One region of the Pseudomonas sp. HP_14 genome, then DNA from elsewhere that is predicted to be linked to it. Evidence: riboswitches for the same ligand, from Rfam matches in the RefSeq annotation. Region 1 holds a riboswitch; each other region holds the start of a gene.
What was found. A riboswitch is a leader RNA that binds a small molecule or an ion and turns the genes downstream of it on or off. The one in region 1 is predicted to bind cobalamin.
Positions count from the first base shown of each region.

Region 2: another riboswitch for cobalamin. It lies ahead of ACYASS_RS22275 (TonB-dependent receptor); the one in region 1 lies ahead of cobO (cob(I)yrinic acid a,c-diamide adenosyltransferase).
Region 3: another riboswitch for cobalamin. It lies ahead of cobW (cobalamin biosynthesis protein CobW); the one in region 1 lies ahead of cobO (cob(I)yrinic acid a,c-diamide adenosyltransferase).

Region 1 is NZ_JBTOQI010000009.1:39,594-43,947, forward strand. Features, by position in the region: gene bluB (5,6-dimethylbenzimidazole synthase) at 1-50, opposite strand, end outside; gene ACYASS_RS08485 (cobyrinate a,c-diamide synthase) at 47-1,342, opposite strand; gene cobO (cob(I)yrinic acid a,c-diamide adenosyltransferase) at 1,353-1,964, opposite strand; cobalamin riboswitch at 2,063-2,291, opposite strand; gene ACYASS_RS08495 (PQQ-dependent sugar dehydrogenase) at 2,394-3,737, shown strand; gene ACYASS_RS08500 (C40 family peptidase) at 3,941-4,354, opposite strand, start outside.
Region 2 is NZ_JBTOQI010000043.1:102,678-107,031, forward strand. Features, by position in the region: gene ACYASS_RS22270 (GNAT family N-acetyltransferase) at 1-76, opposite strand, end outside; gene ACYASS_RS22275 (TonB-dependent receptor) at 198-2,348, opposite strand; cobalamin riboswitch at 2,456-2,660, opposite strand; gene ACYASS_RS22280 (PAS domain-containing protein) at 3,013-4,354, shown strand, end outside.
Region 3 is NZ_JBTOQI010000014.1:26,992-31,345, forward strand. Features, by position in the region: gene cobM (precorrin-4 C(11)-methyltransferase) at 1-144, opposite strand, end outside; gene ACYASS_RS12330 (cobalamin biosynthesis protein) at 178-612, opposite strand; gene ACYASS_RS12335 (CbtA family protein) at 587-1,297, opposite strand; gene ACYASS_RS12340 (CbtB domain-containing protein) at 1,309-1,494, opposite strand; cobalamin riboswitch at 1,593-1,819, opposite strand; cobalamin riboswitch at 1,877-2,103, shown strand; gene cobW (cobalamin biosynthesis protein CobW) at 2,229-3,293, shown strand; gene cobN (cobaltochelatase subunit CobN) at 3,297-4,354, shown strand, end outside.

The DNA.
Region 1 (4,354 bases):
GCACGATAGACCGCAGCACGTTCTTCGGCGCTGTACGCTTGATCACTCATGGTTTGAAAAGCGCCGCAACCGCCTGGGGATTGGAAGGGAAATAGAAATGCACATAGGACGCCGTCATGCGCCCCTCACGATAGACCGCCTCCGCGCCGCGCCCGCCATTAGGGCTCAGGCCCCGTGCAATGGGTTGCAGCTCGGTGCTGGTCAAGGAATGGTGATAAGTGTGGCCGCGCAACTCACCCTCGGGCAATGCGACGTTTTGTAGCGCCAGCGCCGCCAGACGCTTCTGCATCACGGCCTCACCTGCGAGTAAACCGACCAGTTCAACGCGCAGCCCGTCAACATCGGTCAAGGCATCCAGCAGATACAACATGCCGCCGCATTCAGCCAGCAGCGGCTTGCCTGCTTGGTGGTGTTCGCGGATTGCAGTCAGCATGGGCGTGTTCTGGCTCAATGCAACGTGATGCAATTCGGGGTAACCACCCGGCAAATAGAGACTGTCCGCCTCGGGTAAAACGCTGTCGCGGATCGGCGAGAAGAACATCAGTTCTGCGCCCATCGCCCGCAGCAAGTCCAGGCTCGCGCCATAAGTGAAGGCAAAGGCTTCGTCGTGAGCCACGGCTATACGCACGCCTTCAAGCAAAGGCTGGGCCGGGATGATGTCCGGTGCAGCGAACGTCACGGCAGGCGGCAAGGCGACTTCGCAGGTACTGGCCAACGCCTGAGCAGCTGCGTCGAGGCGCAAATCCAGGTCGTTCAATTCACTGGCCTGCACCAGTCCGAGGTGACGGCTGGGCAGTTCAATTCCGGTTTCACGGGACAACGCGCCGTACCAGCGCAGGCCCTCCGTCAGGCTGCCTTCGAGCAACTGCGCATGACGCACAGTGCCGACGCGGTTAGCCAATACACCGGCGAACGGCAAATCAGGCTGATAGCGCGCCAGGCCCAAGGCCAGCGCACCAAAGGTCTGAGCCATGGCCGTACCGTCAATCACACCCAATACCGGCACGCCAAAGTGACGTGCCAGATCAGCGCTGGACGGTGTGCCGTCAAACAAGCCCATCACGCCTTCAATCAGGATCAGGTCAGCTTCGCCCGCGGCTTCCCACAACAGACGACGGCTTTCATCAGCACCGACCATCCACAAATCGAGCTGATACACCGGCGCACCGCTGGCTCGCTCGAGAATCATGGGATCAAGGAAATCCGGCCCGCACTTGAACACGCGAACCTTGCGGCCCTGATTGCGATGCAGGCGAGCCAACGCAGCGGTAACCGTGGTTTTACCCTGGCCCGAAGCAGGTGCGGCAATCAATACCGCTGGACAATGACGCGGCTCACTCATGAAAGTCTGCTCACAGCTCGATGCCTTTCTGAGCGCGAATACCCGCCTGGAAGGCGTGCTTGACCACGGTGATCTCGGAAACCGTGTCAGCCATGTCGATCATTTCCGGTTTGGCGCCGCGCCCGGTAACAATCACGTGCTGCATGGGTGGACGCGCCTGCAGATCGCTGAGTACCCGCTCGATGTCCAGGTAGCCGTGTTTGAGGGCAATGTTCAGTTCGTCCAGTACCACAAGGCCAATGGACGGATCGCGGAGCATTTCCAGAGACACTTCCCAGGCGGCTTCGGCAGCGGCGATATCACGCTGGCGATCCTGAGTTTCCCAAGTGTAGCCCTCGCCCATGACGTGATAGCGAACCTGCTCCGGGAAACGCCGAAAAAAGAATTCTTCGCCCGTGCTGTTGCTGCCTTTGATGAACTGCACCACGCCACATTGCATACCGTGGCCCATGGCTCGGGCGAGCATGCCGAACGCAGAGCTGCTCTTGCCTTTGCCGTTACCGGTGAGGACCAGCAGCAAACCGCATTCGTTAGGGGCGCTGGCAATACGTTCGTCCATGACGGCTTTCTTGCGCAGCATGCGCGCCAGATGGCGTTCGTCACGTTCAGGGGATTCGTTCATCTCAGCTCTCCGCTTGAGGGCACGCGAAAGCAGACGGAAGGCTTAGCAAAAACTGACAGCACGACCACAGGTCATGCGCAGAGCATCGCCCGCCGTGATGCTGTTGGATGGATCAGGCCGGTCTCCGGGCTCATGAGCGGGCGAACCCGATTGCGCGCCTTCCCATGCCGGAGCACAGTGGCAGATTGCACAACTTTCACTCATTTACCGTTGCGGGGGCAGCGCCGGAATAGGTCGCATGAAGGCGAATGCACCGGCTTCCCTGTTTCACTCGACCTGCCCGCAGAAACGCTGCTGACGTCGAGCACCTGAAACAAGCGCGCAGGTTAGAGCGTTGGGGTGGGAGCGTCAATCAACACAGGGGTTGAACCTCACCCGTCTACGCACCTCTACCACTTACTGCACCACTGCCCGTTACGGAGATCGACCATGTTCAAGCTCAAACCGCACTATGCCGTCTTGCTCGTGCTCGCCGCTGGCCTGGCGGGCTGTGGTGAGTCCTCTACCCTGCAAGTCACGGATGGCACCGGCCCATCGCCTAAACTGCCTGAGCCGAACAAGACGCTGATCCCGACGGTCAACATCGCTCCGGCCGTCGGCTGGCCGAAAGGTGGCAAACCGGTTGCCGCCCCGGGCACGCAAGTCGCGGCCTTCGCTGAAAACCTTGACCACCCGCGCTGGCTGTATGTACTGCCCAATGGCGATGTGCTGGTTGCTGAAACAAACTCGCCCGCCAAGCCCGACGATGACAAAGGCATTCGTGGCTGGGTGATGAAGAAAGTCATGGGCCGCGCCGGAGCTGGCGTACCCAGCGCCAATCGCATCACCTTGCTGCGTGACAAGGATCACGATGGCGTCGCCGAAACCCGCACCGTGTTTCTGGAAAACCTTAACTCGCCTTTTGGCATGACGCTGGTCGGCAACACACTTTATGTTGCCGATACCGACCGCTTGATCAGCTTCCCTTATCAGCCTGGCCAAACGTCGATCAGCGCTCAGCCGACCAAAGTCGTCGATTTGCCAGGCGGCACGTTGAATCACCACTGGACCAAAAACGTCATCGCCAGCAAAGACGGCAGCAAGCTGTACGTCACCGTCGGCTCCAACAGCAATGTGGCGGAGAACGGCATGGAGGCCGAGCAAGGCCGTGCCGCCATCTGGGAAGTTGATCCGAACACCAAGACCCATCGCATCTTTGCCTCAGGCCTGCGCAACCCTAATGGGATGGATTGGGAACCGACCACCGGCAAGTTGTGGACAGCAGTCAACGAGCGTGACGAAATCGGCAGCGACCTGGTGCCCGACTACGTGACCTCGGTTCAGGACGGCGGCTTCTATGGCTGGCCCTATAGCTATTACGGCCAGCATGTGGACGAACGCGTGAAGCCACAAAATCCGGAGCTGGTGGCCAAGGCGATTGCGCCTGACTTCGCCGTGGGCCCGCACACAGCCTCGCTAGGTCTGGTCTTCGCAGACGGCAAAACCTTACCTGCACCGTTTAATGAAGGGCTGTTCATCGGCCAGCACGGCTCCTGGAACCGCAAGCCACACAGTGGCTACAAGGTGCTATTCGTGCCGTTCAAAGACGGCAAACCAGCCGGTACGCCGATCGACCTCCTGAGCGGCTTCCTCAACGCCGATGAAAAAGCCCAGGGCCGCCCGGTTGGGGTGGTGAATGACCATCAGGGTGGTTTGCTGGTGGCGGATGATGTCGGCAACAAGATCTGGCGGGTGACGGGAGCGAAGGCACAACAGGCGGGTGTGAAGCCTTAGCGCCAAGGATCGCTGGATCGGGGGCATGCCTTCAGATTACGGTGAATCCACTGACGTCATCGCGAGCAAGCTCACTCCTACAGAAGATCGAATTCCAACTGTAGGAGTGAGCTTGCTCGCGATGACGATGTACGAGTCAGTGCAAATCCAGCTGACACTCAGGGGATGAGAAACCAGCGGAAGAACGTGATCTGCGACCTGTATTACTGATTACGCGCCAGATTCGAAGGTTGAATCACCCGTTTGGCATCCAGATAAGCCTTCTGCCAATAAGGCTTGTCGAGGCTGTCGAGTTTCACGGTGCCGCCGGTAGCAGGTGCGTGGACGAAGCGACCCTCGCCAACGTAAATACCCGCATGGCTGACCTGAGAACCACCGCCTGTGGCGAAGAACACCAGATCACCGGATTGCAGCTGCTCGCGCCCGACGCTGGGTGCGCGCATCACAATCATGTCGCGGGTTGAACGTGGCAGCGCAATACCCGCTGCGTCACGGTAAACAAAACCGATCAGACCGCTGCAGTCAAAACCCGAATCAGGCGTGTTGCCGCCCCAACGATAAGGGGTTCCCACCAGCCCGAGCGCACGGAACAGTACATCTTCGGCAGCAGGGTTGGG
Region 2 (4,354 bases), on a different contig from region 1:
TGTACAGCGCTGCAACGCCCTCGGCGTGCGCTTCAGTAAAGCGTTCGAGGACGATGGCAGAAGACGGGGCGCGCATTGGCATTCATTCCTTAAGTGCGGGTGCGGCCCGTCAGTATACGGCAGCCTTGTGTCACAGGGCTTGCACTGAGAACTGGCACGCGAATCGTGCCAGCGCGGTCAGTGTATTGGCCCGTTACTCAGAAGCTGTAATCCGCGGTCACGAAAAACGACCGTGGCTGGCCCATCAGCCATTGTTGGCCGCTGTTGTACTGTGCTGCTGCATAACGCCGATCCAGCAGGTTATTCAACTGCAGGCCCAGACGCACATCCGGCACCACATTCCAGCCCAGGTTTGCGTCCACTACGCTGTAGCCAGGTACTTTGGTGGTATTGGCCGTATCGGCATAGCGGGCGTCGACATAGCGCAGGCCCATGCCTGCATCCAGGTCTTGAGTCAGCGCCTTGCTCAACCACAGATTGGCGCTGCGACGAGGCACGTCGGTGGGACGGTTGCCTGCCCGGGACACCAGTTGGCCGCCAGCGGTTTCATTGAATTCGTCATATTCGGCACGCACTACCGAGGCATTGGCTGATACACGCCAGCCTTGGCTTAACGCCAGTTCCAGCGAGGCCTCCAGGCCGTCCGAGGATTGCTGGCCGACCTGCTGCGCCAAACGCGTCACCGGGTCAGTGGTGAGCATTTTCTTTTTTACGATGTGGTAAGCCGCCAGCGTCCACTCCCCGTGGCCTTCCCAGAATTGCTGCTTGAGACCGAACTCGGTCTGTCTGGCTTCAGTCAGGTCCATTTGCTGCTGGGTCGGATTAAGGCTGATCAGATTGTTGACCCCGTCTTCGCTGGTCGAATACTGGCCATACAACGACAGCTGATCTGTCACCGCGAAAACCAGTCCGGCGCGCCAATTGCCGCCGGTGAGGCTCCGATCGCTGCGCGTATTGGCGCGCAAGTCGTTACGGTCGAGATGATTTTGATCGCGCCGTATACCGGTCACCAGCGACCAGCGCTCGGACAGCTGCAGCCGGTTCTCTGCAAACAGTGCGAAGGTACGTGTCGTACTGTCGCTCAGAGGTTGGGTGGGCGACTGACTTTCAAAGTAGCCGTTGGCCGGGTTCCATGGATCGACGTAGTCTCCACCGACATCGGTATACGGCGAGTTGTTATCGACGCCAAAGCGGATTTTGTTGTACTCGGCGCCGACCACCGTTCTGCTGTCCAGCCCGAACAGTGAATGATCGAAGGTGAAGCTCTGGCGATCGCCAATCTGCTCCTGATCGTGTTTGATCTCCAGATAGTCTCCGCGCAAAAGCTGGCCTTGCGCGTTACTCCAGCTATAGGTCTCGGCGTTGCGCCAGTGACGACGGCTCTTGATGTAGTAAAGCTGGTTGCTGGCGCTGACGTTGTCGGTTATCTGCCAGTCGGTATTGAGTCGGGTCCACTCATCGTTGTAGCGCTGCACGGCGTTTTGCAGGTTGTAATTTTTGTTCCGCAGACTGTCGCGATAATGGCCGTCGATCAGCGGCGTGCCGAAGTAGCTCATCGGTTCGCTGTCGCCACGCTCATGGGCAAAGGTGAAGCTCAGGTTGTCAGCTGCCTGCCAGCGCAGGGCGGCGCTGAGGGCCAGGTTTCTGGAGTTGCCGTTATCCACCCAGCCGTTGCTTTGCTCCTGGTTCAGGGTCAGGCGATAGCTCAGTGTGTCGCTCAGCGAGCCGCCGCTGTCCAGCCCTGACTGCTGGCGGTCATTGGACCCATAGCCCAGGCGCAGCGTGTTGCGAACATCTCCTTCAAGTGGCTTCTTGGGGATCACATTGATCACGGCGCCTGTTGCGCCTTCGCCATACAGCACCGAGGCAGGGCCGCGAATAACGTCGATGCGCTCCACCATCCACGGGTCGACCGGGAAGGTCTGGGTGCCAGCCCCGGTATACAGCCGCGAGCCATCGAACAATGTCATCACTGAAGAATGTCCGGCGAAACCGCGTGCTGAAAGCGCCGTGTTGCCATCACCCGGCGTAGCGATGCTGGTGATGCCGGGCGAGCGGCTGACGGCGTCCTGCAAAGTAAGGTTATTACGGTTGTGGATGGCGGACTCATCCAGACTGCTCAGGCTGGCCGGGTTTTCAAGCGCGCTGATATTCAACCGGGAACCGGCGGGCAGGGCAGTGGCCAGACTGGTTTCGCCGTTGTCTGCGGTATCGATGATTGCCATTGACGGCAGGGCGATCACAGTGTCGTCAGCGGCAAAGGCCGCAGGCGAAATGGCGAAGCAAGGGAACAGCGTGATGCGCAGCGATTGACTCGCCAGGGTTTGAAACAGGAAGTTGCGGGACATACGATTCCAGCCAATGAGGAATGAATGGATCCCGGGGGAATAACGCATGAGGAATCGCGGGCGCAAAAGCCCACGGAAACCGGCCTGCGCCCGCCCACCGCGGGTTTGCCAAAACGAAGTTCCAGGCCGGTCTCCGGGCTTGCGAGGGTCATGAAACATTCACCTTCCCATGCCGGAGCACAGTGGTTTGTCGAATGCTTCGCTCGCTTACCGTTGCGGGGGCAGCGCCGGACTGATCATCGAAATGACGCACCGGCTTCCCGTTTCACCTCATGCTCGGCGGCATGAGACACCTGAAACTGGCGCGCATCTGACCACCGATGAACGGTCACGTCAATCGGCCGCACCGCGAGGTAGAGAACGTTGTGATGTCCTCAGGGTCCATTCGTGTGCGACATGGCAACGCATGGATAATCGCTGTGCGGTGGTTGCCACTTGTTCGCCATCCCTCCAAACTCAGCACATTCCTCCGCTGATGCGGCCGATCATCTTCGTCCAGTGACGCCCCAGCAATTAGTAAATGGCCATGAACCCTTTAAACAGCCCGGTTTCACGCTCCCTTCCAGGCGGCGAAACAGGCGCAGCAATCAGAGCTTTCGATTGGTCCGCGACCTCTCTTGGGCCTATGTCAGATTGGCCCGCACCCATTCGCTCGACGTTGAGCATGATGCTCAGTTCCCCGGAAAGCCTTTATCTGGTGTGGGGGCCGGATCTGCACTTCTTCTTCAACGATGCCTATCGGCCCATTCTCGGCCCCCGTCTTGACGTTGCCGTGGGGCAGAGCATCACCACGCTGTGGGCAGACGCCTGGGAGCAGGTGCGGCCCATGATAGAGAGGGCCTTTGGCGGCGAATCCAGTCGCTATGAAAATCATCCGATCAGCATGGCCCGCTATGGGGTTGAAGAGCAGACCTGGTGGACCTTTTCATTTTCGCCGGTGTACGACGAGCATGAAGAGTCCATATTGGGTGTTCTGTGCCATACGGTTGAAACCACCCACTCCGTGCGCCTTGGTCAGCAACTGAAGTCCAGCGACGAACGTTATCGTGCGCTGTTCAGTGACATCGATATCGGCTTTGGCGTATTTGAAGTCACCTACACCCATAACCTGCTGACGGCCTGCCATTTGATCGAGGTCAACGCCGCGTTCGACAACATGACAGAACTCAAACAGCAGATTGGCCAGAGTATGCGGGACATCGCAGACGGCCAGCCTGCACGTTGGTTTGAGGTGTATGCGAGCGTGGTGTTGAGTGGCGAGTCAGTTGGCTTTGACGCGCCTGCGGTTGCGCTTGGCGGGCGCTGGTATGAAATCTACGCCTACAAAGTCCAGGGGGCCGAGCACAACCGCATTGCGATGCTGTTCAAGGATGTCACCGAGGCCCGGCGAATTGAGTCTTCTTTGCGCAATACCGAGGAGTTCAATAGCCGGGTGCTGGCCAGCAGCAACGATTGCATCAAGGTGATCGACCTGGATGGCAAGCTTACCTTCATGAGTGAAGGCGGCATGCGCGTCATGGAAATCAGTAACTTCAACGACGTGCAAGGCTGCCCGTGGCCGGACTTCTGGCAGGATCAAGGGCATATCGACGCTCAGGCTGCCATTGTCGCCGCCAGAACAGGCGTCCCCGGTCGTTTCCAGGGTTTTGCCAACACCTATCTGGGCACCCCCAAATGGTGGGATGTGCAGGTTACGCCGATGTTTGATGAGGCGGGGGCCGTAGAAAAAATCCTCTGCATTTCCCGAGACATCACGGCAACCCGCGCCGCTGAAGAAGACCTGCGTACGCTCAACGCTACGCTGGAGGAGAGGGTCGAAGCCCGTACTCAGGACCGCGATCGCATCTGGCGGTTGTCCACCGACTTGATGCTGATTGCCGAATTCAGCGGCGACATCGTGGCGGTCAATCCAGCCTGGACTCAGGTGCTTGGCTGGAGTCCTGATGAGTTGCTGGGCAAGTCGTTTCTGGAGCTTCTGCACCCGGATGATGATTTGACCACTGCCT
Region 3 (4,354 bases), on a different contig from region 1:
AACGGCCTGATGGCCTTCCAGAACGGCGGCAGGCACCAGTGAGCCTGCGTAGATGATCACCGGGCAGCTGCGGATCAGTCGCTGGCCTTTGACTGTGATCAGCTCAGGATCGCCGGGGCCTGCGCCGATGAAAAAGACCGTCATGGAGACTCCAGGTCAAAGGGTGGAAAATGTGGATTATCCGCTAACCTGTTGGGCAATGGCCAAGGCAAAAGTGGCTTGCGAGGTTTTCTGGCGAGTGATGAGCAATTCGGCCGGACCCGATTGGCTCGCCGATGCCAAGGCGGCACTTTCTGCTACTCCATAACAACCGGTGTGCTCGAAAGCGATCTGTGATCGATGACTGAGCTGCGACTCATGGACGCTCAGTTGAGTGGCCGAGAAGAAGTGCAGAGGCAGATCAAGCTGCTTCGCCACCTCCAACAGGCCGGGTTCGCGGCTCTTCAGGTCAATGGAGGCGAGGGCGCTGATGGCTTCGATGCGCAGGTTCTGACGGTCAAGGCTGCGTTCGATCAGTTCCAGCAATGCGCCTGTAGAACAGCCGCGCTGGCAACCAAGGCCGACCACCAGGGTCGGCCTTATCTGATCAGACGGCCTGATCAAGAGCGGAATTGTTGCGACGGAACAGCCAGGTGCTGATCAGGCCCAGCGCCACCCAGAACAGCGCATTGGTCAGCAGCGAGGCAATCACGAATTGCGATTCCAGCGCCTCTGGAGCAAGGCTCTCGTGGACTTCGGGCTGCGGTGCGCCAATCACGTGAGGCACGACCAGAATCGCTACGCCCAAGGCTTTCAGCAGCCAACTGCGGGAAAAGACGATCAACGCCAGGGCGACAGCAGTGGAGGCCGCCGTGCCAATCCACCATAGTTGCCGCTGGTTAAGGTCCGCCGCGGCAGTACCCGGCAGCTCGGGTGGCAGGCCCAATGTCGGGGCGAGGGTAAACACCGCAAAGCCCGCGAGCCCCCAAAACACGCCTTGGGACGTCTTGCCCGGTGCCTTCAAGGTGTACAGGGCGGCCAGCATCAAAGCGAAACCTACCGCAACCACCAGATTGCCGCCGGTGGTAGAAACAATTCGCTGCCAGCCATCTTCCGGCGACCAGGCTTCTTCGTCATGACTATGTCCGGCCGGTGCGGCCTCACCGTGGGCATGTTCATGAACCTGCTCGGCTGGCGCGTTCTCGTAGGTTTCGGCCTGCAGAATCAACGGAGTGATCCAGAAGCTTTGCAGCAGGGTCAGCAGCAGGGCGGCGAGCAAGCCGGTGAATCCTGCCGTTTGAGCAATTCGCTTGAACATGGCGTCAGGTCTCAGTGGCAGGGGAAGGCAGCGCTGTGGCGAGTGTCGTGAGCGGCGTTGTGTACCGCTTCGATGTGCGAGAAGCCTGCGAAGTAAACCAGGCAGGCCCCGAGGATTGCTGCGCTGATCGCGGCGGTCAGGCGTTGGCTCTGGGTGGCTGTGCTGCTGGCGGATTGGCTGGTTGTACTGATCGACATGGCGCTTCCCTCTTGTATGTCGGCAAGCAGGCATGCGCAGCAAAATCCCGCTGACGATCGCCAGGGGAGTGCAACTGCGCCCGCCCACCGCGGGTTCGTTATTGATTTCATGTCGGGCCGGTCTCCGGGCTTGCAAGGGGCTGTACGGCTATGCGCCGCTCAACCTGCAAGAATCGCCTTCCCATGCCGTTACTTGCACAGTGGATCTGATTCTTCACTTGCTTACCGTTGCGGGGGCAGCGCCGGACTTGCACAAGCCCTAAGGCTTGAACGCACCGGTTTCCCGTTTCACCCCGTGAGGGGCACCCGTAACAAGGCGTGTAGGAGAGCATGCGCCAGCGTGGAACGTCAATCAGTTGATTGACCTGCCCGCGGTCACTGCGTAGCCTTGCGGGTTCGAGGTTCTCCCGCTGGATCCGGCATGGGTTCGACAGGGAGCTAAGACGGGAACGCGGTCGATGCCGCGGCTGCCCCCGCAACTGTAAGCGGTCATGATTTACTGCAGAGCCATTGCATAGCCACTGCTTCACGCGGGAAGGCGCAATGACTGCCCGGATATCTTCGGGGTGCGCCGCAAGCCAGGAGACCTGCCTCGATTCGGGCCTTGAGCCCGACGAATTCTCACTACAACCGGGCGGGGTGATCCGGTGGCGAATCGTATCTCTGTGGTTACATACTTGTGACCACACAGGGTTTTCGTCCTGTTTGCCCGCCGTATTGCCAAAGGGCATCCGATGAAAACACTGGCCAAACTTCCCGTCACTATCGTTACCGGCTTTCTTGGCTCGGGTAAAACCACCTTGCTGCGCCACATGCTCGATAACGCCGAAGGGCGACGCATTGCCGTGATCGTCAATGAATTCGGCGAGCTGGGCATCGACGGCGAAATCCTCAAGCAGTGCACCATTGGCTGTACCGAAGAAGAAGCGACCGGCCGTGTCTATGAGCTGGCCAATGGTTGCTTGTGCTGCACCGTTCAGGAGGAGTTTTTCCCGGTGATGCGCGAACTGGTTGCGCGCCGCGGCGATCTGGACCACATCCTTATCGAAACATCCGGCCTGGCTCTGCCAAAACCGCTCGTACAAGCTTTCCAGTGGCCCGAAATCCGTAATGCCTGCACGGTCGATGCGGTCATCACCGTGGTAGACAGCCCGGCAGTACTGGCAGGCACCTTCGCCGCATTCCCTGATCAGGTAGACGCTCAGCGCAAGCTGGACCCGAACCTCGATCACGAGTCGCCGTTGCACGAACTGTTCGCTGATCAACTGGCCAGCGCCGATCTGGTAATCCTCAACAAAGCTGACATGATCGACGCCGCAGGTCTGGCATCGGTGCGTGCAGAGGTGTCTGAAGAACTACCGCCAGCGGTCAAGGTGATCGAAGCGAGCAGCGGTCGTCTGCCGATCAATGTCCTGTTGGGGCTGGGGGCCGAATCGGAGCAGCACATCGATGGTCGCAAGACCCATCACGATCACCACGAGGGCGATGATCATGATGACCACGATCACGACGCGTTCGATTCCATCTCGATCAAGTTGCCTCAAGCTGATGAAAGCCTGTTGCTCGACGCGCTGACCCAACTAGTCGTGCAACACGGGATTCTGCGCGTCAAGGGGTTCGCGGCGATTCCGGGCAAGCCGATGCGCTTGTTGATTCAGGGCGTCGGTACGCGTTTCGACAAGCACTTTGACCGTGCCTGGGGCGCAGAGGAAGAACGCGCGACCCAATTGGTCCTGATTGGTCAGAAGCTTGATGCTGCCGCACTCGAAGCTCAACTGCGCACTGCGCTCGCGGGTTGATGCATGCACCTGCTGAGAACCCAGCCCGGTGGTTTTGTACCGGATGACAGCATTGCCGACCTCGGGCAAACGCCCGCCGAGCTGGTCATTCTCTGCAGCGGTGATTCAAGCCTGGCGTTGCTCGCCGAAGCGGCGCAGCAACTCCCTGAGGATTATCCGACCTTGCGTCTGGCTAACCCGATGCAGGTCCAGAACCACGCGTCAGTGGACCTTTATTTCGATGAGGTCCTGCGTCACGCCAAGGTGATTCTGATCTCCCTGCACGGCGGGATCGGCTATTGGCGTTATGGCGTCGAGCGCCTCATGGAGCTTGCTGCACGCGGTGTGCAAGTGATCATGGTTCCGGGGTGTGACCGCCATGATCCCGAGTTGACGGAGCGCAGCACCGCTCCCGCTGATGACTGCCATCGGTTATGGCAGTTTCTGCGTCAGGGCGGTATGCATAACGCGCTGGATTTCTACCGTTGCCTCGCGACTCGCCTGCTCGGTCGGGACTATCCATGGTCCGAGCCACAGGCCTTGCCGCGCACCGCGGTTTATCATCCGCAGGGCGTCAGCGCTAACCCTGAAAGCTGGTTCGCCGAATGGTTGCCGAATCAACCGGTCGTGGCGCTGCTGTTCTATCGCTCCCACTTGCAGGCCGCCAATACCGCGTTCATCGATGTGTTTTGCGCTCGTCTGCAGGCGCAAGGCTTGAACCCTTTGCCCATCGCCGTAGCCAGCCTGAAGGAAGCGGGCTGTATGACGGTGGTCGAGGACTGGCTGGACGAGGTCGGCGCTGAACTGATCCTCAATACCACCGGGTTCGCTCAGTCCAGTCCTGAAGCGCCGCATGTGCGTCCGTTTCGCCGCAATATCCCGGTTATTCAGGCGATTTGCGCGCAGGATAACGAGCCGGGCTGGCGCGCCAGTGAGCAAGGCCTCGGTGCCCGGGATCTGGCCATGCACATTGCCTTGCCCGAACTGGACGGCAGAATCATCAGTCGGCCGATCAGCTTCAAGGATCTGGCCTGGCGCAGCGAGCGCAGTCAATCGGATGTGGTCTGCTATCGCCCGCAACC